One region of the Streptomyces sp. NPDC002004 genome, then DNA from elsewhere that is predicted to be linked to it. Evidence: riboswitches for the same ligand, from Rfam matches in the RefSeq annotation. Region 1 holds a riboswitch; each other region holds the start of a gene.

The links. Region 1 has a riboswitch for cyclic di-AMP ahead of ACWCP6_RS23455 (transglycosylase family protein). Riboswitches for the same ligand answer to the same signal wherever they lie in the genome.
Region 2: linked by a shared signal. The riboswitch ahead of ACWCP6_RS04245 (NlpC/P60 family protein) and the one ahead of ACWCP6_RS23455 (transglycosylase family protein) in region 1 are both predicted to bind cyclic di-AMP.
Region 3: linked by a shared signal. The riboswitch ahead of ACWCP6_RS24815 (LysM peptidoglycan-binding domain-containing protein) and the one ahead of ACWCP6_RS23455 (transglycosylase family protein) in region 1 are both predicted to bind cyclic di-AMP.

Annotation. Positions count from the first base shown of each region.
Region 1 is NZ_JBSFDP010000016.1:128,327-135,909, forward strand. Features, by position in the region: gene eno (phosphopyruvate hydratase) at 1-735, opposite strand, end outside; gene ACWCP6_RS23455 (transglycosylase family protein) at 973-1,644, opposite strand; cyclic di-AMP (ydaO/yuaA leader) riboswitch at 1,649-1,820, opposite strand; gene ACWCP6_RS23460 (transglycosylase family protein) at 2,021-3,064, opposite strand; gene ACWCP6_RS23465 (cytochrome P450 family protein) at 3,298-4,629, opposite strand; gene ACWCP6_RS23470 (DNA ligase LigA-related protein) at 4,737-7,358, opposite strand; gene ACWCP6_RS23475 (nucleoside triphosphate pyrophosphohydrolase) at 7,408-7,583, opposite strand, start outside.
Region 2 is NZ_JBSFDP010000002.1:265,145-272,727, forward strand. Features, by position in the region: gene ACWCP6_RS04225 (ATP-binding protein) at 104-1,393, shown strand; gene ACWCP6_RS04230 (LuxR C-terminal-related transcriptional regulator) at 1,390-2,115, shown strand; gene ACWCP6_RS04235 (NlpC/P60 family protein) at 2,168-3,235, opposite strand; gene ACWCP6_RS04240 (hypothetical protein) at 3,516-3,869, shown strand; gene ACWCP6_RS04245 (NlpC/P60 family protein) at 3,990-5,177, opposite strand; cyclic di-AMP (ydaO/yuaA leader) riboswitch at 5,186-5,355, opposite strand; gene pcrA (DNA helicase PcrA) at 5,573-7,583, shown strand, end outside.
Region 3 is NZ_JBSFDP010000019.1:73,648-81,230, reverse strand. Features, by position in the region: gene ACWCP6_RS24845 (N,N-dimethylformamidase beta subunit family domain-containing protein) at 1-600, opposite strand, end outside; gene ACWCP6_RS24840 (maleylpyruvate isomerase family mycothiol-dependent enzyme) at 895-1,695, shown strand; gene ACWCP6_RS24835 (alcohol dehydrogenase) at 1,825-2,847, shown strand; gene ACWCP6_RS24830 (GOLPH3/VPS74 family protein) at 3,215-3,826, shown strand; gene ACWCP6_RS24825 (SRPBCC family protein) at 3,913-4,353, shown strand; gene ACWCP6_RS24820 (endo alpha-1,4 polygalactosaminidase) at 4,438-5,199, opposite strand; cyclic di-AMP (ydaO/yuaA leader) riboswitch at 5,716-5,880, shown strand; gene ACWCP6_RS24815 (LysM peptidoglycan-binding domain-containing protein) at 5,883-6,755, shown strand; gene ACWCP6_RS24810 (MFS transporter) at 6,939-7,583, shown strand, end outside.

The DNA of each region.
Region 1 (7,583 bases):
CGCGGCGACGTCGAGCGCCAGGGCGATCTGCTCGCCGGGGGTGTAGCCGGCCTCCTTGATGGCCTCGATGATCAGGTCGAGGGCCTCGCGGTTGGAGCCCAGGTTCGGGGCGAAGCCGCCCTCGTCGCCGAGGCCGGTGGACAGCCCGCGCTGCTTCAGCACGGCCTTGAGCTTGTGGTAGACCTCCGTGCCCCAGCGCAGGGCCTCGGAGAAGGACTCCGCACCGATCGGGGCGATCATGAACTCCTGGATGTCCACGTTGGAGTCGGCGTGCGAGCCGCCGTTCAGGATGTTCATCATCGGAACGGGCAGCAGGTGCGCGTTCGGGCCGCCGAGGTAGCGGAACAGGGGGAGGTCGCTGGCCTCGGACGCGGCGTGGGCGACGGCCAGGGAGACGCCGAGGATGGCGTTGGCGCCGAGCGAGGACTTGTCCGGGGTGGCGTCGAGGTCGAACATCGCCTGGTCGATCAGGCGCTGCTCGGTGGCGTCGTAGCCGACGAGCTCCGGGCCGATCTGCTCGATGACGGCGAGGACGGCCTTCTCGACGCCCTTGCCGCCGTAGCGGTTGGCGTCTCCGTCACGGAGCTCGAGGGCCTCGAACGCACCGGTGGACGCACCGGAGGGAACGGCGGCACGACCCGTGCTGCCGTCGTCGAGGCCGACCTCGACCTCGACCGTGGGGTTGCCTCGGGAGTCGAGGATTTCCCGGGCTACGACGACGTCGATGGACGGCACGAGCATCTCCTTCTGGGATGTGACGCGTGTACGCGGGCCGCTCGACCCGCGAAGGGGTGCGGGCCTGGAGGGGCCTCGCGACATGAGCCTAACCGGCTCCGGGGCATCGGCCAGCCGACGGACCGCCCCGTGGACAAAAACCCGGAGCAAATTGTTTTCGAACGGAACAAAAAGAGCCCCGCCCCGGTGCGTACGGGGGAACACGCACCGGGGCGAGGCGGTCTGGGGGGCCTGGGATCAGCCGAGGTGCAGCTGCTGGCCCGGGAAGATGACGTCGGCGTCGTCGACGATGTCCTTGTTCAGACGGAACAGCTTCTGCCAGCCGCCCTCGACGTGCTTCTTCGCGGCGATCGAGCTGAGGGTGTCGCCCTTGACCACCTTGTACTCGCCGTCACCCTTCTTGACCTTCTTGCCGGTCGGGGTGGTCACGGTCTTCTGGACCGGCGCGGTGCGCTGCTGGGAGCGGGAGGCGGCCTGGGAGTCGGTGTGCGGGGCACTCGGCTTCGGGGCCGGAGCCGGGGCGGACTGCTGCGGGGAGGCGCCGGACAGGCCCGTGCCGCAGTTCGGCCAGGCACCCTTGCCCTGGGCGGCGAGGACCTTCTCGCCGACGGCTATCTGCTGCTCCTTGCTGGCCTTGTCGGCGGTCGACGCGTAGGCGCTGCCGCCGTACGCGGACCAGGTGGAGGCGGAGAACTGCAGACCGCCGTAGTAGCCGTTGCCGGTGTTGATGGCCCAGTTGCCACCGGACTCGCACTGCGCGACCGCGTCCCACTCGGAGGTGGTGGCGGCGGAGGCCGAGCCGGCCGCCACCAGCGGGGCGGCGACGGCGACGCCGGTGACGCCGACGAGAGCGGCGACGCGGGTGGCCTTGGACGGACGGCGGTGCTTGCCCTTGCCGGAAAGCAGCATGAAGTGATCCCCTCACCGACGCCTACGAGGTGAGCTGTCGGGTTCGGGCCGTGTGAGTGCCCGGCCGTGCGTCCATGCGCACGACTTCACCCCAAGCCGTTCCCGGATCGTCTTTCAACTCCCGGGCCCGGCACCTACCTTGGGTCCCCCGCTCCTGCCTACGGCGCTTGACGCGACGACTGTTCCCGCACGGCCGTCGGCAGGATTCGGCGTGACGGCCCTGGGTGCCCGCTGCGGCGAGCGGTCACGACCGTAGGCAGGTAAACCGGCGAATTTCAAAGAGGATCAGGGCCCTTGAGACCCATCTCTCAGTTTTTCCAAACCGGACATTCAACGTGAAGTGCCGCTAATCGCCGTCCGATTCGGGCGCCGTTCTCTACTTGTCCGACGTCTCGTCCTGGGTTGCGTCGCCATCGGCACCCTTGTCGCCCTTGTCGCCCCCCAGACCGAGGTCGAGGCTCTGACCGGGGATGATGAGGTCCGGATCGGAGCCGACGGTCTTCTTGTTGTCGGCGTACAGCGCGCTCCAACCCCCCTCGACGTCATGGGCGTCGGCGATGGTCCAGAGGCTGTCGCCCTCGCGCACGGTGTACGCGCCGCCGTCGGCGCCACGGGAGGCGTCGCCGCGCGAGGCGTGCCGGCCGGCGGAGTCGTCGGCGCGGGTGCCGGCCGGGTCCTCCTGGGCCGCATCGCCGCGGTGCCGGCCGGACCCGGCGCCCGGGTCGTCCGACGTGTCCTTCGAAGTGCCCTCGTCGACGCCGGACTTGTCCGACTTCGTGGTGGCGTCGTGACTCTTCTCTCCCGCACCGTCGGTACCCGTGCTGGATGAATCCGACGAGTCGGATGTCTTGGACGACTCAGAAGAATCGGATGAGTCGGAGGAGTCGGATGACTTACCCGCACTGGAGGACTTGTCAGTCCTGTCGGACGAACCGGACGCGTCCGGCGACATGCCCAGCGGTTCCGTCAGGTCCCCGCCGTCCTCGTCCGCGGACGCCGACGGGTCACCGTCCGGCACACCGGTGTCGACCTTGGCCGCCGCTCCGCCCTGGGTGAGCCCCACGAGCGGCGCGCAGGTGGTCCAGGCGCTAGGACCCACATCGGCGAGGACCTTCTCGGCGACCGCTATCTGCTGCGAGCGGCTGGCCTGGTCCGCGCGCGACGCGTAGTCCAGACCGCCGTACTGCTCCCACATCTCCTGCGAGAACTGGAGTCCGCCGTAGTAGCCGTTGCCGTCGTCCGCGCTCCAGGAGCCGCCGCTCTCACAGTCCGCGAGCCGGTCCCAGGTGGTGACCTCGGCGGCGTGTGCGCCGGTGGCCCCGAGCAACGGGATCGCGATGGCGGAGCCGGTCACTCCGGCCGCGACGACCAGAGCGGGAGCCTGACGGGGGCGACGATGGCGGCCGTTCCCGGAGAGCATGCGGTTGCCTTTCGCGTGAGAGCTGTGGCGACAGCGGCGACCGTGGGTCACCGAGTCGGGGTGAACCTAGCGGGAGTCGAACGTGTGTCACAAGTCGATGCAGCGCAGATCACGCGAAGATCACAGTTATGACGCTGCGTCAGTTCCATGAGGTCCGAAGTGTCCGGAACGCAGGGCTCCGACGCCGCGCCGCGTGGGCCCGGCGACCGCACCGGAGCCGCGGATGCAACAGCTCAGGCCCCGTCGGGAACCGAACGGGCCGGTTCCGGCGTGAACTCCACCGGAAGCGTGCGCAGCCCCCGCATGATGAGCCCGCCCCGCCATCTCAAGTCGTCCGGTTCGGCGGCGAGACGCAGATCCGGGAGCCGGCGCAGCAGTGTCGCGAGCGCGGTCCGGCCCTCCAGCCGGGCCAGCGGCGCGCCGAGGCAGTAGTGGATGCCGTGCCCGTATCCGAGGTGCTGGTTGTCGCGCCGGGCGAGGTCGAGCGTGTCGGGCTCGCCGAACCGCTCCGGGTCACGGTCGGCGGCGGCGAGGACGACGAGCACGGGGTCGCCGGCCGCGATGCGCTGCCCGCCGATGGCGAGCGGCTCGGTGGCGAACCGCCAGGTGGCGAGCTCGACGGGCCCGTCGTAGCGCAGCAGTTCCTCCAGGGCGGTCGCGAGCAGACCGGTCTCACCGGCGGCGAGGGACGCCTGGAGCAGCGCGCGCTGCTCCGGGTTGCGCAGCAGGGCGTACGTCCCGTTTCCGATCAGATTGACCGTGGTCTCGAAGCCGGCGAACAGGAGGATGAAGGCCATCGCCGCGGCCTCGTTCTCGGTCAGGTGCTCGCCGTGGTCGGAGGCGCGGATGAGGCCCGAGATGAGGTCGTCGCCGGGGGCGGTGCGCTTGCGGTGGATGAGCTCGGCGAGGTAGCCGCGCATCTTCTTGACCGACCGGGCGACGCCGCCACGGGGCCCTCCCCCGTGCCGGATCATCATGCCCGCCCAGTCACGGAAGTCGTCCTGGTCCTCGCGGGGGACGCCCAGCATGTCGCAGATGGCGTAGATGGGAAGGGGGAAGGCGAACTCGTGGATGAGGTCGGCCTCGCCCCGCTCGGCGAACGTGTCGATGAGCCGGTCGGTCAGCTCCTGCACACGCGGGGCGAACTCGGCGACGCGGCCGGGCGTGAAGGCCTTCGACACGAGGCGGCGCAGCCGGGTGTGGTCCGGCGGGTCGATGTTGAGCAGATGCGTCATCAGCTCGGCCTTGCGTTCACCCGGAATGCCCGTCTTGCCCTTCGCGTGCGCGGGTTCGTCGTGGTGCACCGGGTTCTTGCTGAGCCGCTGGTCGGCCAGGGCCTGCCGGGCGTCCGCGTACCGGGTGACCAGCCATGCCTCGACTCCGCTGGGCAGCCGGGTCCGGTGCACGGGCGCGTGCTCGCGGAGCCAGGCGTAGGCGGGATAGGGGTCTGCGGCGAACTCCCAGCTGAAGAGTTCGGGGGCGGGTCCGGCGGCTTCGGCGGCCGGGCCGCCGGGGGCGGGTCCGGCGAGGGGCGTGCTGTCCGGGACGTCGGGCTTGTCGGTCACCACCCGACCGTATCCTCAGCCCGCTCGACGGCCGTATCCCCGTCGTCCCCGGCGCACTCCCGGAGCGCCCCGCCCGCCCGACGGCCCCCTCCCTGCCGTCCTCCGGCTCACTCCCCGGCCGTGCCCGGCCCGTCCGGCTGTTCGCCGAGCGCCCGCCGGGCACCGGCGTGCCCGAGGCCGGCGGCCTTGCGGTACCACTGTTCGGCCTCGGCCCGCTCGCCCTCGCCCCGGAGCAGCTCGGCCAGCCGGAAGGCCCCGTACGCGTCTCCCGTCTCGTATCCCTTGCGGTACCAGATCCTGGCCTCGTCGAGACGGCCCCGCGCTTCGAGGAGCACGCCGAGGTTGGCGGCGTCGAGGCCGACGCCCGCCTCGGCGTCGTCCCGGAAGAACGCGACCACGTCGTCCGGGGCCATCGGCCGGCGCAGGTCGAACTTGAGCGTGTGGGCGGCGCGTTCGTCGCCCGCGTCGGCGGCGCGGCGCAGCCAGACCTCGGCGATCTCGGCCTCGTTCCAGAGCCGGTGCAGGGCGCCGAAGCCGAACGCGACCGGGGCGTACCGGGCGTTCGCCGCCTGCTGGTAGCAGCCGAAGGCCGCGTCCTCGTCGCCGCTACCCAGCAGCAGGTCGCCGAGCCGCTGGGCGGCCTCGGGGTTCCCGGCCCGTGCGGCCTTCGTCAGCCAGTGCACGGACCGGTCGCGCAGCAGCGCGCCGAGCAACGTCGCCGCGTCGCCGTCCCCGGCCTCGGCGGCGAGTTCCAGGAAGGTCTCGGCCTCCTTGCCCGCGCCGCGCTCGGCGAGCATCCGGCCGAGCCGCACCGCGGACTGCGTCTGCCCGGCGGCCACGGCGCGCCGGAACCAGCGCTCGGCCTCCTCGCCGTCGCCCAGGGTCTCGGCGAGTGCGCCGAGCCGGTGCAGGGCGGTGGCGTCGCCGGCGTCGGCCGCCGCCTCGAGGGCGGCGCGGGCGCCGGAGGCGATCCGTTCGAGGGCGGCGGCGTCGTAGGTGTCCTCGTCGTCGCGCGCGACGTCCAGGGCGAGTTCCCGGAGCCGGGCGTCCACGGGTGGCAGCTCCTCGTACGAGGCGGCGGCGTCGACGAGGAGGGGCGCGGGGCGGTACGCCACGCCATGGGCGTCGTTGTCCTCGGGGACGAGAAGGCGCAGCCCGCCGTACCGGCGTTCGGTCGCCCAGGCGAGGGCATCGGTGTAGCGCTCGCCGTCCATGACGTCCGCGTCCGCTTCCGTCTTCGGGTACTCCTGGTGCACCGCCTCGAGCAGGTCCATCGGCAGGGCGCCGGTGAGACCGCAGCGGGCGAGGTCGAGGGCGGCGCGGACGAGGGCGTGGCCGCGCGGGTGCCGGTCCGCATGGCGGGCGCGCCACCACTCGCGCCACAGCAGTGGGCCGACGGCGAGGTAGGTGGCGACGCCCTCCGTCCTGCTGAAACCGTCCGCTCGAGCCAGCCGGTGGTCGCCGGCCGGATGGGACGCCTCGGCCGCCCGCTCGCGCAGGCGGTCCTGCTCCGCCGCGGTCCATGCGCGCGCCAGCTCCACGGTCCGGGCGTGGTCGAGGACGCGGCCCCGCGGTTCGTGGCGCTGCTCGTCGTACGCGTCGTCGCTCATCGTGGCCAGGACGACGACGCCCCGGCCGGTGAGCTGGGCCAGCAGCCGTGGTTCCAGTCCCCCGTCGCCGAGGTGTCCGTCGAGGTCGTCGAGCCACAGGGCGTACCGGTCCGGACGGCCCTGGAGCAGCGCGGGCAGCCCGCGCAGATCGTCGCCGCGCGCGGGCGCGAACACCCGGAATCCGCCCAGTTCCGCGCTCATGGCCTCCAGCGCCGTGCGGGACTTCCCCGTGTACGGCGCTCCGAGCACGAGCACGAACCCGCCACGCGCCCGCGCCTCCCGCACCGCCGGGCCCAGCACGGCGTCACGGTCGCGCGGGACGTACGGGGGCAGCGGCGGAAGGCCGCTGACGCGCCAGGTGGGGCGGACGCCGAGGTCGAGCGGGTCGAGGTCCTCGGCGCGGGGCCAGGTGCCGGGGTCGGGGAGGAGGCCCTGGTAGTACGACTGGGCATGGAAGGTGACCGCACCGATGCTGCCCGCCTGGACGACGTGGCCGTGGGTGCCGCCGGAGACGGTGTTGCGGACGGGGGTCCCGGGCGTCGCCCCGGATGCGGTCCCGGCGGCTGCGGCGCCCCTGTCGTTCGGGGAGTCGGAGGTGCTCAGCTCCGGGTACTTCTTCTCCAGCTCTTCCAGGGTGCGCAGCAGCCTGTCGAACTCGGCGTCCGAGATCACGGGCGCGTCCAGCAGGTGGTACCGGAAGCGGTGCCCCGCGATGTTCTGGGCGAGCTGCTCATATCTGTCCCGGACTTCCCGGGGTACCGGCCCGGACCCGTCCGCGGACCGCTGCGCGCCGTCGGACCGCTCGGTGTCCGGCGCGGCCTTCCCCCGGCCGGTCAGACGGGTCAGGACGTTGCGCAGCACGGTGGCCGACTGCGGCTTGCGCGTCAGCAGGCTCCGCAGTTGGGCCCGCCAGACGGTCTCCAGTTCGGCCTGCGAGATGCTGCGGCTGGACAGCGGCCGGGCCGTCGAGCGGGCGGCCAGCTCGACCTGTGCCTTCTCCGGCATGCCGCGGAACAGCCGCACCACGTGGTCGCGCTGCTCCAGCCAGCCCTCGGTGCCCGCCGTCCGGACGAGCACCGACGCCAGCTCGTCCGCCAGCTCCCTCAACTCCCCGTCCACACACGCCCCCACGCCCCGCCGCGCCCCAACTGCCGTCCCCCCAACGGTACTAAGAGGAACCCTTCTCGACCGCCACCACGGCGTCCCGGTAGGCGCGGGCCGCCGCGCGCAGCGCCGCCTCCGGGTCGACGCCTTCCCGCTCGGCCCGCACCGCCATCGCCAGCAGCTCGTAGCCGACCCCCTGACCGGGGGGCAGGGGCACGTCGAGTCCCGCCGTCCGCACCC
Region 2 (7,583 bases), on a different contig from region 1:
CACACGGGCCGCCCGGGCGGGCCGGGCCGACGCGAATGATCAGGGGCGTCTCGGGGTCCGACCCTGATGCCGCGGATGTGCCCGGCGTGTGACCATCTTTGACATGCCGGAAGCCGCAGCAGCACCCACCGCACCTCCGCGGCCCCCGCGCAAGCTCTACCGCAGCAGCGACGGCCGCTGGCTGGGCGGAGTGGCGCGAGGGCTCGCCGGACATCTCGGGCTGCCCGTGATCTGGGTGCGGCTCGTGTTCGTGGGCCTGTTCATGGCCGACGGGCTCGGCGCCCTGCTGTATGCGGCGTTCTGGTTCTTCGTCCCGCTGGGCATCGGCGGTGTGGACGTCGAGCGGCCGCCCGCCTTCTCCACCGAGACCGGCGCGGACGGCCGGCGCCGACTCGTCGCCCGCAGGCCGGACCGGGGCCAGATCGTCGCGCTGCTCGCCATGGTGGTGATCGCCCTGGTCTTCGTGCAGAGCGTCAATCTCGGCGGCGGCGCCAAGGCGTATCTGTGGCCCGCCGTCCTCGTCGGCGCGGGCGTCGCCCTCGTCTGGCGGCAGGCCGACAATGCCCGCCGGGCCCGCTGGATGGAGGTGGGCCGCCACCGGCGCACCCTGACACTCGCCCGGGCCGGGGCGGGCGTGCTGCTCGTGGGCGCCGGTGTCACCGGCATCTTCGTGCTCCAGGGCTCGGCCGTGCACCTCGGCTCCCTGCTCCAGGCGGCGCTCGCCGTGATCGTCGGCATCTCCCTGCTCGCCGGGCCCTATCTGGTCCGGATGACGCAGGACCTCTCGGAGGAGCGGACGATGCGCATCCGCGCCCAGGAGCGGGCCGAGGTCGCCGCGCATGTGCACGACTCGGTGCTGCACACCCTGACGCTGATCCAGCGCAACGCGGAGAACGCGAACGAGGTGCGACGGCTCGCCCGTGCCCAGGAGCGGGACCTGCGGGCCTGGCTGTACAAGCCGGAGGGCACCGGCAAGGACGAGGACGACGAGCCGGCGACGGTCTCCGAGGCCGTCAAGCGCAACGCGGCCGAGGTGGAGGACAAGCACGGTGTCCCGCTGGAGGTCGTCGTGGTCGGCGACTGCCCGCTCGACGAAAAGCTGACCGCACAGATGCAGGCCGCGCGGGAAGCGATGGTGAACGCCGCCAAGTACGGTGGCGAGGGCGGCGCGGTGCAGGTCTACGCCGAGGTCGAGGGGAACAGGGTCTTCGTGTCGGTGCGGGACCGCGGCCCCGGCTTCGACCTCGATTCGATACCCGCCGACCGCATGGGTGTACGAGAATCGATCATCGGCCGGATGGAGCGCAACGGCGGCACGGCGCGACTGCGCGTGGTCCCCGACGGTGGCACGGAGGTCGAACTGGAGATGGAGAGGGCGGAGAGGACGTCATGAGCGACGCGACCGAGGCGACGGGTGCGGCCGAGCCGCAGGGCTCCGGCGAGAGCGGGGGCGGGCGTCGTGTGCGGGTCGTCCTCGTCGACGACCACCGTATGTTCCGTACCGGCGTCCAGGCGGAGATCGGGCAGACGGAGCGGACCGGGGTCGAGGTGGTCGGCGAGGCAGCCGACGTCGACCAGGCCGTCTCGGTCATCACGGCGACGCGGCCCGAGGTCGTCCTGCTGGACGTGCATCTGCCCGGCGGCGGCGGAGTAGAAGTGCTGCGCCGGTGCGCCGCGTTGATGGCGGACGCCGAGCAGCCAGTCCGTTTCCTCGCGCTGTCGGTCTCGGACGCCGCCGAGGACGTGATCGGTGTCATCCGTGGCGGAGCCCGTGGCTATGTCACCAAGACCATCACCGGCACGGACCTCGTCGACTCCGTCTTCCGGGTCCAGGAGGGCGACGCGGTCTTCTCACCGCGCCTGGCCGGGTTCGTCCTCGACGCCTTCGCCTCCACCGACGCCCCGCCGGTCGACGAGGACCTCGACCGCCTCACCCAGCGCGAGCGCGAGGTCCTGCGCCTGATCGCCCGGGGCTACGCGTACAAGGAGATCGCCAAGCAGCTCTTCATCTCGGTGAAGACGGTCGAGTCGCATGTCTCCGCGGTGCTGCGCAAGCTCCAGCTGTCCAACCGCCATGAGCTGACGCGCTGGGCGACGGCGCGACGACTGGTCTGACGGCCGGCCCGGGGACCGGCCGCCTGCCCTGCCGCCGCGCCGGGCACGGGGGTCATGCGATCCGCGTCGCCCCCGCGAAGGGCATCTGGTCGATCGGGGCGAGCCGCACCGGTGCGCTCGGGTTCGGGGCGTGGATCATCCTGCCGTCGCCCACATAGATGCCGACGTGGCTGATGCCCGAGTAGAAGAACACCAGGTCGCCCGGGCGCAGGTCGGCGCGCGAGATGCGCTGGCCCGCGTTGATCTGGTCGTAGGTGGTGCGCGGCAGGGAGACGCCCGCGGAGCGGTAAGCGGCCTGGACGAGCCCCGAGCAGTCGAAGGCGTTGGGCCCGGCGGCGCCCCATACATAGGGGCTGCCGAGTGCCTTGTAGGCGTAGGCGACCGCGGTCGCGGCACGGGCGTTGGGGGCCAGGACGGCGCTGCCGGACGGCACCTGGCGCGAGGCCGAGCGGGAGGCGCGGGCGCCGCCGCCGTACGTGTCCGGGTCGTCCGCACCGATGCGGGCGCGCTGGGCGGGCGTCAGCCGCGCGAGCAGCCGCCTTGCCTCGTCGAGCTTCGCCGTGACCCCGGCCTTGCGGCGCTTCAGCTCGTCCTGGTCTGCCTTGAGCTTGCTGAGCCGGGCGTCCGCCTCGTCGCGCAACTGCTGGATCTCCCTCAGCTGCTTGCGCACCTTGGACACGGCCGCGGCCTGCCGGCTGCCCACGCGCTGGACGAGCGCCGCCCGTTCCAGGTACTGGTCGGGCTGCGAGGAGAGGGCGACCTGGAGGGCCGGGTCGAGGCCGCCGCTGCGGTACTGCGCGGCCGCGGTCGTACCGAGCGCGTCCCGTGCGGAGTTGAGCTTCTCCGTCCTGCGTGCCGCCTCGTCCCGCAGTTCGTCGAAGGACTTCTGGGCGGCCTCGGTCTGCTCCTTGGCGCCGTTGTACTTCTCGGTGGCGACCTCCGCCTCGTGGTACAGGCTGTCGATCTTCGCCTTCACCTGGGCGGGCGTGAGCTCGGGCGCGGCGTGCCCGACGCCGGCGGATGCGGTCGCGGTGGCCGCCCCGGCGAGGGCGAGGGTGGCAGCGGTGCGGGCGGTATTGCCGCTGAGGGAGCGCTGCTTGGGCCTTCTGTGCGCTGCCAAGGTTGCTCCACGTCCTTCCGTAGGGCCGCCGTTGCGCGTCCGGCGGCGGCCCGCACGGGGGGAGCGGGCCGCCGCCGGACTTCTCGGCGGTGGTGTCCGGCTGCCGCCCCTGGCCCGGGCGGCGGTGGGGAGCCGGTCACCTGGTGGAGGACGCTAGGCCTCTCCGTGATGAGTTCGTGACGCAATGTGCGGAACTGGTCGGAGTGGCCGGAGTGGTGACCGTGCATGACGCAGACCTGCTCGAAGGTGACCGATAGCCCTCCCGTTAGGCTCCGGCCTCATGGACGTACTCATCCATCTCTTCGTCGCTCTGCACATCATCGGCATCGCCTCGCTCCTGGGCGGCTTCCTGACCCAGATGAAGGCGATGGGTGAGGGCAGGGCCAGGTTCACCCCGCCCATGCTGCACGGCGCGCTCACGATGCTCGTCACCGGCGTGGCGCTGGTCGGCCTCAACGAAGCCCAGGGTCACACGGTCAACACCATCAAGATCGGTGTGAAGCTGGCGCTGCTGATCGTGATCCTCGGGCTCGTGTACGTGAAGCGGGACGAGGAGAAGGTCGATAAGGGGCAGTTCGCCCTGGTCGGTCTGCTCACCACGGCGAACATCTTCATCGCGGTGCTCTGGACCTGACCGTGCGCGCCTCGACGGCGCACGCACGGCGCGCCCCGGTGGCGCACGGACGAAAGGGCCCGCATCCCCCCGAATGCGGGCCCTTCCGCGTGTCGGGAGAGGCCTCGCGGCCTCATACGGTCACGCGGGACGCACGACGCTGTGGATCGGCATGAAGTCGCCGCCGTAGTAGATCGACTCCTCCCGGACGTAGGCGCCGGGCTTCGGGGCGTGGACCATCATGCCGTTGCCGATGTAGATCCCGACGTGGCTGATGTCGTCGTAGAAGAAGACCAGGTCGCCGGGCTTCGCCTGGGAGACGGGGACGGTCGTGCCGACCTTGACCTGCTCCCAGGTGGTGCGCGGCAGGGAGACCCCGGCGGCCTTCCAGGCGGCCTGCGTGAGGCCCGAGCAGTCGAACGAGCCGGGCCCCGTCGCCCCCCACACGTACGGCTTGCCGATCTGGGCCTTGGCGAACGCGATGGCCTTGGCCGCCTTGGTGGAGTACGCCGTGCCGCTGCTGGTGCCGGTGCCGGTGCCGGTGCCGCTGCTGCCGGTACCGGTGCTCGTGCCGGAGCCCTGGTCCGCCTTCTGCTGCTCCTGCTGCCGGGCCGCCTCCTCGGCGGCCTGCTTGCGGGCCAGCTCGGCCGCCTTGCGCCTGGCCTGCTCCTCCCGCTGCTTCTCGATCGCCGCGAGCCGCGCCTTCTCCTGGGCGGTCAGCTTCGACAGCAGGGTGCGCGCCTCACCGAGCTTCTTCTGGACCTCCTGCTTGTTGGTCCTCAGGTCCGTCTGGGACTTCGTCAGTGCCTGCAGGCTCTCGGTCGCCTCGGTGCGCTTCTTCGCGGTGGCCAGCTGCTCGCTCTGGTAGTCGTCGAGGACGGACTTCTGGCGTCCGGTGAGCCGGTCCATCAGCTGGTTCTGGTCGAAGTACTCCTGCGGGTCCTCCGCGAGCAGGAGCGTCGCGGTGTCGGACATCCCGCCGTTGCGGTACTGGGCGGCGGCGTACTCGCCGAGGCGCTGCCGCGTCTCGTTCATCTTCTGCGTGCGCTTGGCGACGTCGTCGAGGAGGCCGTCCACGCGCTTGCGCTGCTTGGCGGTCTTCTCCTTCGCCGCGTTGTACTTCTCGGTGGCGACCCCGGCCTGGTGGTAGAGGTCGTCGACCCTCTTCTGGACCTCTTCGAGGCTGGGCTTGTCGGGGGTCGGCTCGGCATACGCACTCTGGGACAGCAGAGCCACGGAGGTGAGGGCCGCGGTGGTCAGGCCCAGCGCGGGGGTCGAGCGTATTCCGGCAACGGTGAGGGTGGTCCGCGGTTTGCGGTGCGACGCCAAGGGAGGCGACTCCTTCCATGGACCGCCTACCGGGTTAGCTGTCGGGTTCGGGCGGACGTCGGAAGGGTTGCCCTACGGTTCCGTACGCGGGCGTGGCGGAACCGATTCACCCCAGGGATCGCGGTGGGTCCCCGGCTCCGGATCGCCGTGGGCGCGCCGGACTCGGCGGAGGCCACCCGCCCCGGCGTCGTTCGCCGGCAGGGGTACGGGTCGCCCGCCGGGCACGCTAGCCAACCGGTGTGGCTGTTGTGAAGGTTGATGCACGCTATGTCCGATACATTTTCGTGACTTTCGCGCAGAGTGAGTGGATGGGTGCGCTCCGCTTCCATTCCGCTCCCCGGCGGTCCCGGAACCCGGGGCGGGTTGTCGGTGCGGCGGCCTAGACTCGGGAGGCGATGAGCAGCCTCTTTGACGACAGCTTCCTGGCGGACCTCCAGCCCGTGCGCCGCGCGGACGAGGAGCCCCCGCCGCCACCCGAGGACGAGGCTCCGGAGGACCTTCCGGATGACCTGTTCGACGGGAGGTTCGACGTGCCTCCGGCCAGGGACGCGTACTACCGCGACGGTGCGCCGCGCCCGCACCTGGACCCGGCCGCGCTGCTCGAGGGGCTGAACGACCAGCAGCGCGCCGCCGTCGTGCACTCCGGCACACCGCTGCTCATCGTGGCCGGCGCCGGCTCCGGCAAGACCCGGGTGCTGACCCACCGCATCGCGCACCTGCTCGCCGAGCGCGATGTGCACCCCGGGCAGATCCTCGCGATCACGTTCACCAACAAGGCCGCGGGCGAGATGAAGGAGCGCGTCGAGCAGCTCGTCGGGCCCCGGGCGAACGCGATGTGGGTGATGACCTTCCACAGCGCGTGCGTCCGCATCCTGCGCCGCGAGTCGAAGAAGCTCGGCTTCACGTCCTCCTTCTCGATCTACGACGCCGCCGACTCCAAGCGCCTCATGGCCCTGGTCTGCCGCGACCTCGACCTGGATCCCAAGCGCTACCCGCCCAAGTCGTTCAGCGCCAAGATCTCCAATCTGAAGAACGAGCTGATCGACGAGGAGGCCTTCGCGGCCCAGGCCGCCGACGGCTTCGAGAAGACCCTCGCCCAGGCGTACGCGCTGTACCAGTCGCGCCTGCGCGAGGCGAACGCACTGGACTTCGACGACCTGATCATGACGACGGTGCACCTGCTCCAGGCGTTCCCGGACGTCGCCGAGCACTACCGCCGCCGCTTCCGGCACGTCCTCGTCGACGAGTACCAGGACACCAACCACGCCCAGTACGCCCTCGTGCGCGAGCTGGTCGGGCCCACGGACGGGGACGGCGAGCCGGCCGAGCTGTGCGTCGTGGGTGACGCCGACCAGTCGATCTACGCATTCCGCGGCGCCACCATCCGCAACATCCTCCAGTTCGAGGAGGACTACTCGGACGCGACGACGATCCTGCTGGAGCAGAACTACCGCTCCACGCAGACCATCCTGAGCGCCGCCAACGCCGTCATCGAGCGGAACGAGAGCCGCCGCCCCAAGAACCTGTGGACGAACGCGGGCGCGGGCGCACAGATCACCGGGTACGTCGCCGACACCGAGCACGACGAGGCGCAGTTCGTCGCCGAGGAGATCGACCGGCTCACGGACGAGGGCGCGGCGAAGGCGGGGGACGTCGCCGTCTTCTACCGCACCAACGCCCAGTCCCGTGTCTTCGAAGAGATCTTCATCCGCGTCGGCCTGCCCTACAAGGTCGTCGGCGGAGTCCGCTTCTACGAGCGCAAGGAGGTCCGGGACGTCCTGGCGTACCTGCGGGTCCTCGCCAACCCGGAGGACTCCGTCCCCCTGCGCCGTATCCTCAACGTCCCCAAGCGCGGTATCGGCGAGCGCGCCGAGGCGATGATCGACGCGCTGGCCTCACGGGAGAAGATCAGCTTCACGCAGGCGCTTCGCCGGGTCGACGAGGCCTACGGCATGGCCGCCCGCTCCACCAACGCCGTCAAGCGGTTCAACACGCTGATGGAGGAACTGCGGACGATCGTCGAGTCGGGCGCGGGCCCGGCGACGGTCCTGGAGGCCGTGCTCGAACGGACCGGCTATCTGGCCGAGTTGCAGGCGTCGACCGACCCGCAGGACGAGACCCGGATCGAGAACCTCCAGGAACTCGCCGCCGTTGCGCTCGAGTTCGAGCAGGAACGGGGCGAGGACACGGCGACAACGGGGGCCGCCGCCACGGGGGCCACGCTCTCCGAGTTCCTGGAGCAGGTCGCGCTCGTCGCCGACTCCGACCAGATCCCCGACGAGGACGAGGAGGGCAGCGGCGTCATCACCCTGATGACCCTGCACACCGCCAAGGGCCTCGAATTCCCGGTCGTCTTCCTGACCGGCATGGAGGACGGCGTCTTCCCGCACATGCGCTCCCTCGGTC
Region 3 (7,583 bases), on a different contig from region 1:
CCGGCCCTTCACGTCCGCCGAGCGGACGACCAGCGGCACATAGCGCTGCGGGCCGTTCTCCGCGTCGAGCCGCAGCAGGTAGCCGCCTTCGGGCCAGCCGTCGGTGCGCACGGCGACGCTGCGCTCCCAGTCCGCCCGTACCGTACGGGTGGCGGCGAGGAAGGCAGGGGGCTTCTGCACGTGACCGGCGAGCCGGTCCGAGTGCCAGACCAGACGGGCCTGCGTGCCGCCGTACCAGCCGATCCGATAGGCCGAGACGCGGAAGCCGGGGGACGTGGTGGAGACGTACAGCCCGAACCCCTCCCCGGGCAGCACGCTGACCGCGTCGCAGTAGCCCTGGATCGCATCGGGCGGGCCCTTCGAGGCCAGCCGCCAGCCGGCGTTGCCCGGCCGGTCGCGTTCCGGGTCGGCGCTCGACGGAGTGGGCCGGGCCCTCCGGTCGAGCGGCGGGAAGCCGCAGCCCGCCGCCACGCCGACGCTCGCGGCTCCTGCCGCGCGGAGGAAGGCCCTGCGGTGCATGACGCCCTGCACGGCGCGACCTTCCACGCCTTCCGGGGCGTCGTCGCGCGGGTCCGCGCCGCACTCCCTGTCGCCGTCCATCGCCTCGCTCCCGTACGCGCCGACGCACGTCGCGTGCGCGGCATGCCGTCGGAGTGATCCTCACGGCGGCGCGGGCGGCGGGGCGACCGGGACTGGCCCGTCCGGACGCGACGGCCACCCGGTACCTGCGGTGACCGTGCTCCGCACGCCCGGCCGGGCCCGTGCCGCCGGTCTCCGCATAGGGTTTCGTGGCGCGCACCCGACGGGTGCGGCAACGGGCCACCGGGCGATGGCGGGACCGTACGGCCGATGCCGCTCCACCCGGGGAAGACATGTCGATACGGGGAGGGGCACATGGCCGAGGTCATGGCGGACGAGGGCGGCACCGTCGACCACACGGGCGGCGTCAGCGGCCTGATCGAGGATGTGGTCGGGTCGAGTGCCCGGCTCACCCGAGCCGCAGCCGAGTTGAGCGACATCGACGTACGGGCGCCGTCGGGACTCGCACGCTGGACGCGCGGTCAGGTGCTCGCACACCTCGCGCGGAGCGCCGACGCCTATGTGCGGCTGCTGCGCCTGGCGCGCGAGGGCGCCGAACCCGGTCCGAGGACGGACACCGCACCGCCGACCGGGGCCGTCGACCCCATGGCCGCGCTCCCCGCAGCCGAGCTCGTCTCCGAAGTGCGCCGCCGCCTGGCGAGGTTCGCCGCGGAGGCAGGGGCGATGCCCGCCGAGGCCTGGGGCCGCCTGGTCACGGCTCTGCCCGGCTGGCGCCACCCTGCCTGGTTCACCCTCCGGCGCTGTCTGCGCGAACTGGAGACCCACCACGTCGACTTGCGCATCGGATACGGCACCGATCGGTGGCCGGCCCCCTACGTCGTCTGGGGGCTCGACACGACACTGGCAGCGCTGAAGGCTGAGGGGTTCCCGGTCGGCGTGGTGAAGGCGACCGATCTCGGCCGGCGATGGGAGGTCTCGCCGGCCGGCCCCGCCCTCGCCGCCCCGGGACACCTCCTGCTCGGCTGGTTGAGCGGCCGGCTCTCCATCGACGGGCTCACGGTCGGGGGACACCCCGGGGCGCTGCCGGTCCCGCCGGCGTGGCCGCTGCCGCCCGCTCCCGGCTGGGGCCGGGCCGACGGAGGCGGCGGCAGGTGAGCCGGGCCGGTGCGGCAGGGGACGCCGTGCCGAGCGACCGCGACGAGGGCGTCCGGCGCGCGTGATCGTGCCCGAGCTGGTCTGCTGGGTGAGGGGGAGATTCTTCGGGTCGATGACGGGAGAGAGCTGATGAGCGTCTATCGGGCCGCGCAGGTCGCCGGTGCGGGCGGCTCCTTCGAGGTCGTCGAACGTGAGGTGGCGCGACCGGGAACCGCTGAGGTGCGGATCGCCGTGGAGGCGTGCGGGATCTGCCACAGCGACTCCCTCTTCGTCGACGCGCTGTTGCCCGGGGTCGGCTTTCCGCTGGTACCGGGGCACGAGATCGCCGGGCGTATCGAGGAGCTCGGCGACGGCGTCCGGGGCGACTGGCGGGTCGGCGACCGGGTCGCCGTGGGCTGGTTCGGCGGCAGCTGCGGCTACTGCAAGGCCTGCAGGCAGGGAGACTTCGTCGTCTGCCCGAACCTGAAGGTCCCGGGCTGGGCCTACGACGGCGGATACGCGCAATCGGTGATCGCGCCGGCCCAGGCCCTGGCACGGATTCCCGAAGCGCTGGCGGCGAATGATGCGGCTCCCCTGGCCTGCGCCGGTGTGACCACGTTCAACGGGCTGCGCAGCAGCTCCGCCCGTCCGGGCGACCTGGTCGCCGTGCTGGGCATCGGTGGCCTCGGTCACCTGGGAGTGCAGTACGCCGTCGCCATGGGCTTCGAGACCGTGGCCATCGCCCGCGGTGCGGCCAAGGCCGACTTCGCCAAGCAACTGGGCGCGCACCACTACGTCGACAGCACGGCGGACACTCCGGTCGCGGAGGCGCTGCAGTCCCTCGGCGGGGCGAACGCCGTCCTGGCCACGGCGTCCAACTCGGCTGCGATCGCGGCGACCGTGGACGGGCTCTCCCACCGGGGCGAGCTGGTGGTCATCGGCGCGGCCGCCGAACCCCTGGGGATCAGCCCGACCCAGCTCCTCATGGGCGGCACCGTCATCCGCGGCCACCCGTCCGGTACCGCGCAGGACATCCAGGACACCATGGCGTTCAGTGCCCTCCACGGGATCCGCCCGATGATCGAGGTCGTGCCGCTGGACCAGGCCGACGCGGCGTACCGGAAGATGATGGAGGGTGCCGCACGCTTCCGGATGGTGCTCACCACCGGCTGACCCAACGCTCCGGTGCGGCGGTGCGGCGGTGCGGCGGTGCGGCGGTGCGGCGGTGCGGCGGTGCGGCGGTGCGGCGGAGCGTCCGGGGACGGACGTGCGTGTCCGCGCGCTGGGCGCAGCCGCCCGGAGGCGCCGGTGCACGGCGAAGCGGCCGGCTCTCGTACGGTCGGCGGGCACGGTCCCACCGCCCCACCGTCACCGGATGCAGCCGAAGCCTTCGCTCCGTAAGCTCGTACGGGTCGGTGACATCCGTCCGGGAATCGTGCCGGCCGCCGGTCGTGGCGGGCGGCCTCGCCTCCCGGCGTCACCGACCGCCGGACCGGCGCAGCGACCCCTCGCTGCGGGTGCATCGGACGTGGAGCCCTTCATGACCACAGCGCGGGACCTGTTCATCGTCGCCCTGGACATGGAGTCCAGTCGCCCCGTGGAGCGGGGCAACCTCGCGCTCGCGCTGGCGGGAGCCGAGATGGCCGATCTCCTGGAGGCCCGGGCCGTCACGCTGGACGGCGACCGGATCGTGCCCGGTTACCGGCCGACCCTGGCCGATCGCGTGCTGGACGAGGCGGCCGACGCCCTGTTGCGGGAACCCCCGTACGAGACGGTGGGCGACTGGTTGTGGCGCCGCGGCCGCGATCTGACCGCCACCTACGCGGCCGCCCTCGAGGCAGAGGGGCAGCTCGCCCGGGAACGCCGGCACGGGTTTCTCTCCGGGGCCGGCCAGGCGGTGCTCGTCGATTCGCCGGCCCGCCGCGAGGCGGCGGAGCGCTGGACTGCGGGCGAGCCCGTCCTCGGCCTCCTTGCGGAGGCCGTGGGGGTCCGCGGCAACCGCACCCCGGACGCACCGGAGGTCGCCGATGACGCGGTGGCGACGGTGCTGGCCGCCGTCGATGAGGCAGTGGTCGAACTGGACTCCGTGCGCCAGCGGAAAGCCATCGAGGACGCGGCCTTCGAGAACATCTGGCGCGGCCCCGACCAGTGACGACAAGGCATCGGCGGTGCCGGCGTCCTGCACGCGCACAGCCGCGTCGAGGGGAGCGCCCGGCGCCCGCCGCCTACGATGCCGTTGTGGCTGTCATCCGAGTCGAGCGCAGGCCTGCGCTTCCCGTCGACGAGGCATGGCGACGGCTGACGGACTGGAGGCGCCACGGCGCCCACGTACCCCTGAGCTCGGTCACCGTCGTACCGGCAGGGCCGACGCGGGCGGGCACGGTGGTCGTGGTGCGGACCGGCGTCGGACGTGCCGGGTTCGACGACCCCATGGAGGTCGTGCGCTGGGAGCCGCCGACCGGCGCTCGCCCCGGATTCTGCCGTCTGGAGAAGCGCGGCTCCGTCGTCACCGGCTGGGCCGAGATCGAGGTGTCCCCGCTCGACGGCGGGGACCGGTCCCGGGTGGTGTGGCGGGAGCAGGTGCGGGTGTGGAAGCTGTCCCGGGCGTTCGACGTACCGACGGCCCGGGTAGCCCGGTTGGTGTTCGGCCGGCTCGTCGACGCCCTGCTCTCCGACTAGCACGGCTCTCCGAGGAGCACGCCAACGCCCGGCGGAACGAGGCAAGTCATGGCGCATGCGGGGCACCGTGCCGGAGAGAACCGCTCAACACGTCCTGCGGACATGGTGACTGCTCTTCGGAGTGGTCACATCCCTGTCCCTGCGCACGATGCTCAACCGCTTTCCGAAAGCGGAACACGCCTTGCGCAGACCGCCGTCGGTGTACTCGACGACGAGGACGTGGTCGTCGAATGCGGATGCGTAGGTGGCGCATTCGCCGTATTCGGCGCATTCTTCGACCACGGCGAAGTCGACGTGTGTCCTTGACCTGGCGGCCGCGAGTTCCGCGGTGTTCTTCTGGGCCACGGCCAGGCCCCGCGTATGCGCGTGGGCGGCGATCCGCGTGATGAACGCCTTTGCGTCGTTCGCGGTCAGCAGACCGTGGGAACGGCTGTAGCTGTCGTAGTTGTCGGGTTCGACCGCGTCGAACCCCTTGTCCGCACAGCTGTCGATCCAGCGGTCGACCCGGGCGGCGATGCGCTCGCGCTTGGCAGCCGTCCCGATGTCCAGCAGGGCCTCGTTCCAGTCCCGGTCGATGACCGGCCGGCCCTCGGTGTCGCGCAGCAGTAGCTCGGCCGGCCACCGGTCCTGTGCGTCCGGCTGCGCCTGGAAGGCATTCACGTAGCAGATGTTGTACCGCCCGCGCGCCGGTGAGTCCGTGTGGTCGCGACCGACGATCGCGACGCCCGGCGACGGGGGGTAGGCACCGCCGATCTGGTAGTCGAAGTCCCTGTGGACCGGGGGCAGGCGCACCGCCCGGGTGCCCTCGACGGGATGGGTGCAGCCGGCGAGTGCGGCCGTGGCCACACCGGCCAAAACCGTCAGGGACGCGGCCCGGTGGCGCCGCGCGAGGCGCCGGGCAGCCGACGCGCCCGGAGCCGAAGCGCGCGTCCCCGGGCGCCGGGACCCGCGGAGACGGACAGCGGACACACGCACCACGACGTCGAACCTCCGCCGCCAGAAGTGGGCAAAACGGATATAACATTGCTTGTCATTGTTTATTTGCATTTCAGGATTTATGAAACTTCCGGTACTTGTCTCCGGTATTTGTCCGGAGCTGAGACGGGTTTTTGCTGCATCGGTTGCCCGGAAATGCGGTGACATGCGTCACGTGTGCATGTCCGGGTGGTCGACATGTCCGCCGCCAGTTCCGCTCCGTGGCGGGCGAGTTGGGGGCGGAGCAGTCGTTGATCTCATGCCTTTCACCGGCATGTACGAGCCTGTCCCTTTTCTCGTGTGAATTCGGGCCTTGTTCCGTTCGAAGGGTGTCGCTTACGGTTCGCTCATTCCGGGTGGAACGCCGAATCCTGCCGCTTCCCGGAAATTCCGAACCAGCACCATTCGCGTACGGCAGGAGCGGGGAACCCACGGTTTGCCGCCGACCCGGATCCACGGGCCGGCTCGGGGTGAAGCCGTGCCCACCGGCACGGCCGGGCGACTCCAGCCCGAATCCGACAGCTGACCTCGCAGGCATAGGAGAGGACTGTGCCATGGCCGGAAAAGGCAAACACCGCCGCCCGAAGAACTCCCGAATGAGCCGTGGATTCATGGCCGTCGGCGCCGGCGGGGCGGCAGTTGCCCTGCCCGTGATCGCCGCGACCACCGCGAGTGCGGTGCCGAAGGCGGCACCCGCCGTCGCGCCTTCGGTCAAGGTCGAGAGACCCGCACTCCCGCGGGCCGTCCAGATGGTGCCCATGCGGTACTCCGTGGTCACCGGCGACTCCCTTTCCAAGATCGCCGGCAAGTATGCGCTGAAGGGCGGCTGGCCGCGGCTCTACCGCGACAACCGGAGCGCGGTCGGTGACAACCCGTCACTCATCCACCCCGGTCTCAAGCTCACCGTCAACCGCCAGGTCCGGGCGGCGGCTTCGGACCTGCGCGCCGACCGCTCCCGGCGCAGCACGGTGCTCCCCAAGGCCGCCGCCCCCAGGACGGCACCCAAGGCTGCTCCCAAGGTGACCCCCAGGACCGCCCCCAAGGCGGCTCCCAAGGTGACCCCCAAGGTGACCCCCAAGGCGTCTCCTGCGGCGGCGAAGACGTACGCGAACAACCTGGACGGATGGATCCGCGAGTCGCTCGACATCATGGCGAAGCACGGCATCCCCGGGTCGTACGACGGTATCCACCGCAACATCATGCGTGAGTCCTCCGGCAACCCGCGCGCCATCAACAACTGGGACTCCAACGCGGCGGCCGGCCACCCCTCGAAGGGCCTCCTCCAGGTCATCGACTCGACCTTCACGGCCTACCACGTCCCGGGGACGTCGATGGACCCCTTCGACCCGGTCGCCAACATCACGGCCGCGTGCAACTACGCCGCCGCCCGCTACGGCTCGATCGACAACGTCAACGGCGCCTACTGAGCGGTTCCGTGCCGACGGCCGGTGACGCGGTCCCGGCCGGCACGACGGGGAAACCGGGAAGGGGCCGCTCGCCGCGCAGAGGGTGGAGATCACCGTCCTGCGGCGAGCGGCCCCCAACGGCTGCTAAAATGGGGCTCGTCGGCCTTCGTGCGCACTCATCTCATGCGCCCGGAGGCTTTTTTCATGCCTTCCGACAGCCATGACACCACCGAGCCCGCTGCCACCAACACCGGCTACAGCACCCTCCTCAGCATCCGCGAATTCGCCGGACTGTACGCCGGCTTCACCCTGACCGTCGCCGCGAACACCCTGTCGGGGTTCGCCCTCGGAACCCTTGTCGACCACCGGACCCACTCGCCGTTCCTTACCGCGGTGAGCATGTACGGCGCCACCTTCGCGACGGTGCTCGGCGCGTTGACGCTGATGTCGGTCGCCGACGGACGCCGACCTCGCCGTACCCTCGTCGTGCTCCAGTTCGCCTCCCTGCTCGGCACGGCCGCCCAGGCCGTCCCGGGCCTGCCCCTCGTCGCCCGGTTCGGGCTGCTGCTGGGCCTGGGCTTCTTCCAGTCCCTCGGGACGGGCACCCGGATGGGGCTGCTCACCGAGGTGGTCCCCGCCTCCGCGTACGCGTCGGCACGCTCACTGATGAACATCACCTCCGGCGGCACGGCGATCCTCGGCTACGCCGTCGGCGCAGTGCTGCAACGCCACCTCGACCCGCACGGGATCTTCCTCGTCGCGGCAGCCCTGACCGGCCTGGGTTCGGCCGTGGTGGCGACCACCGTCCGGGAACACTCGATCCGGCTCACCCGCCGCCCGGGACTGCGC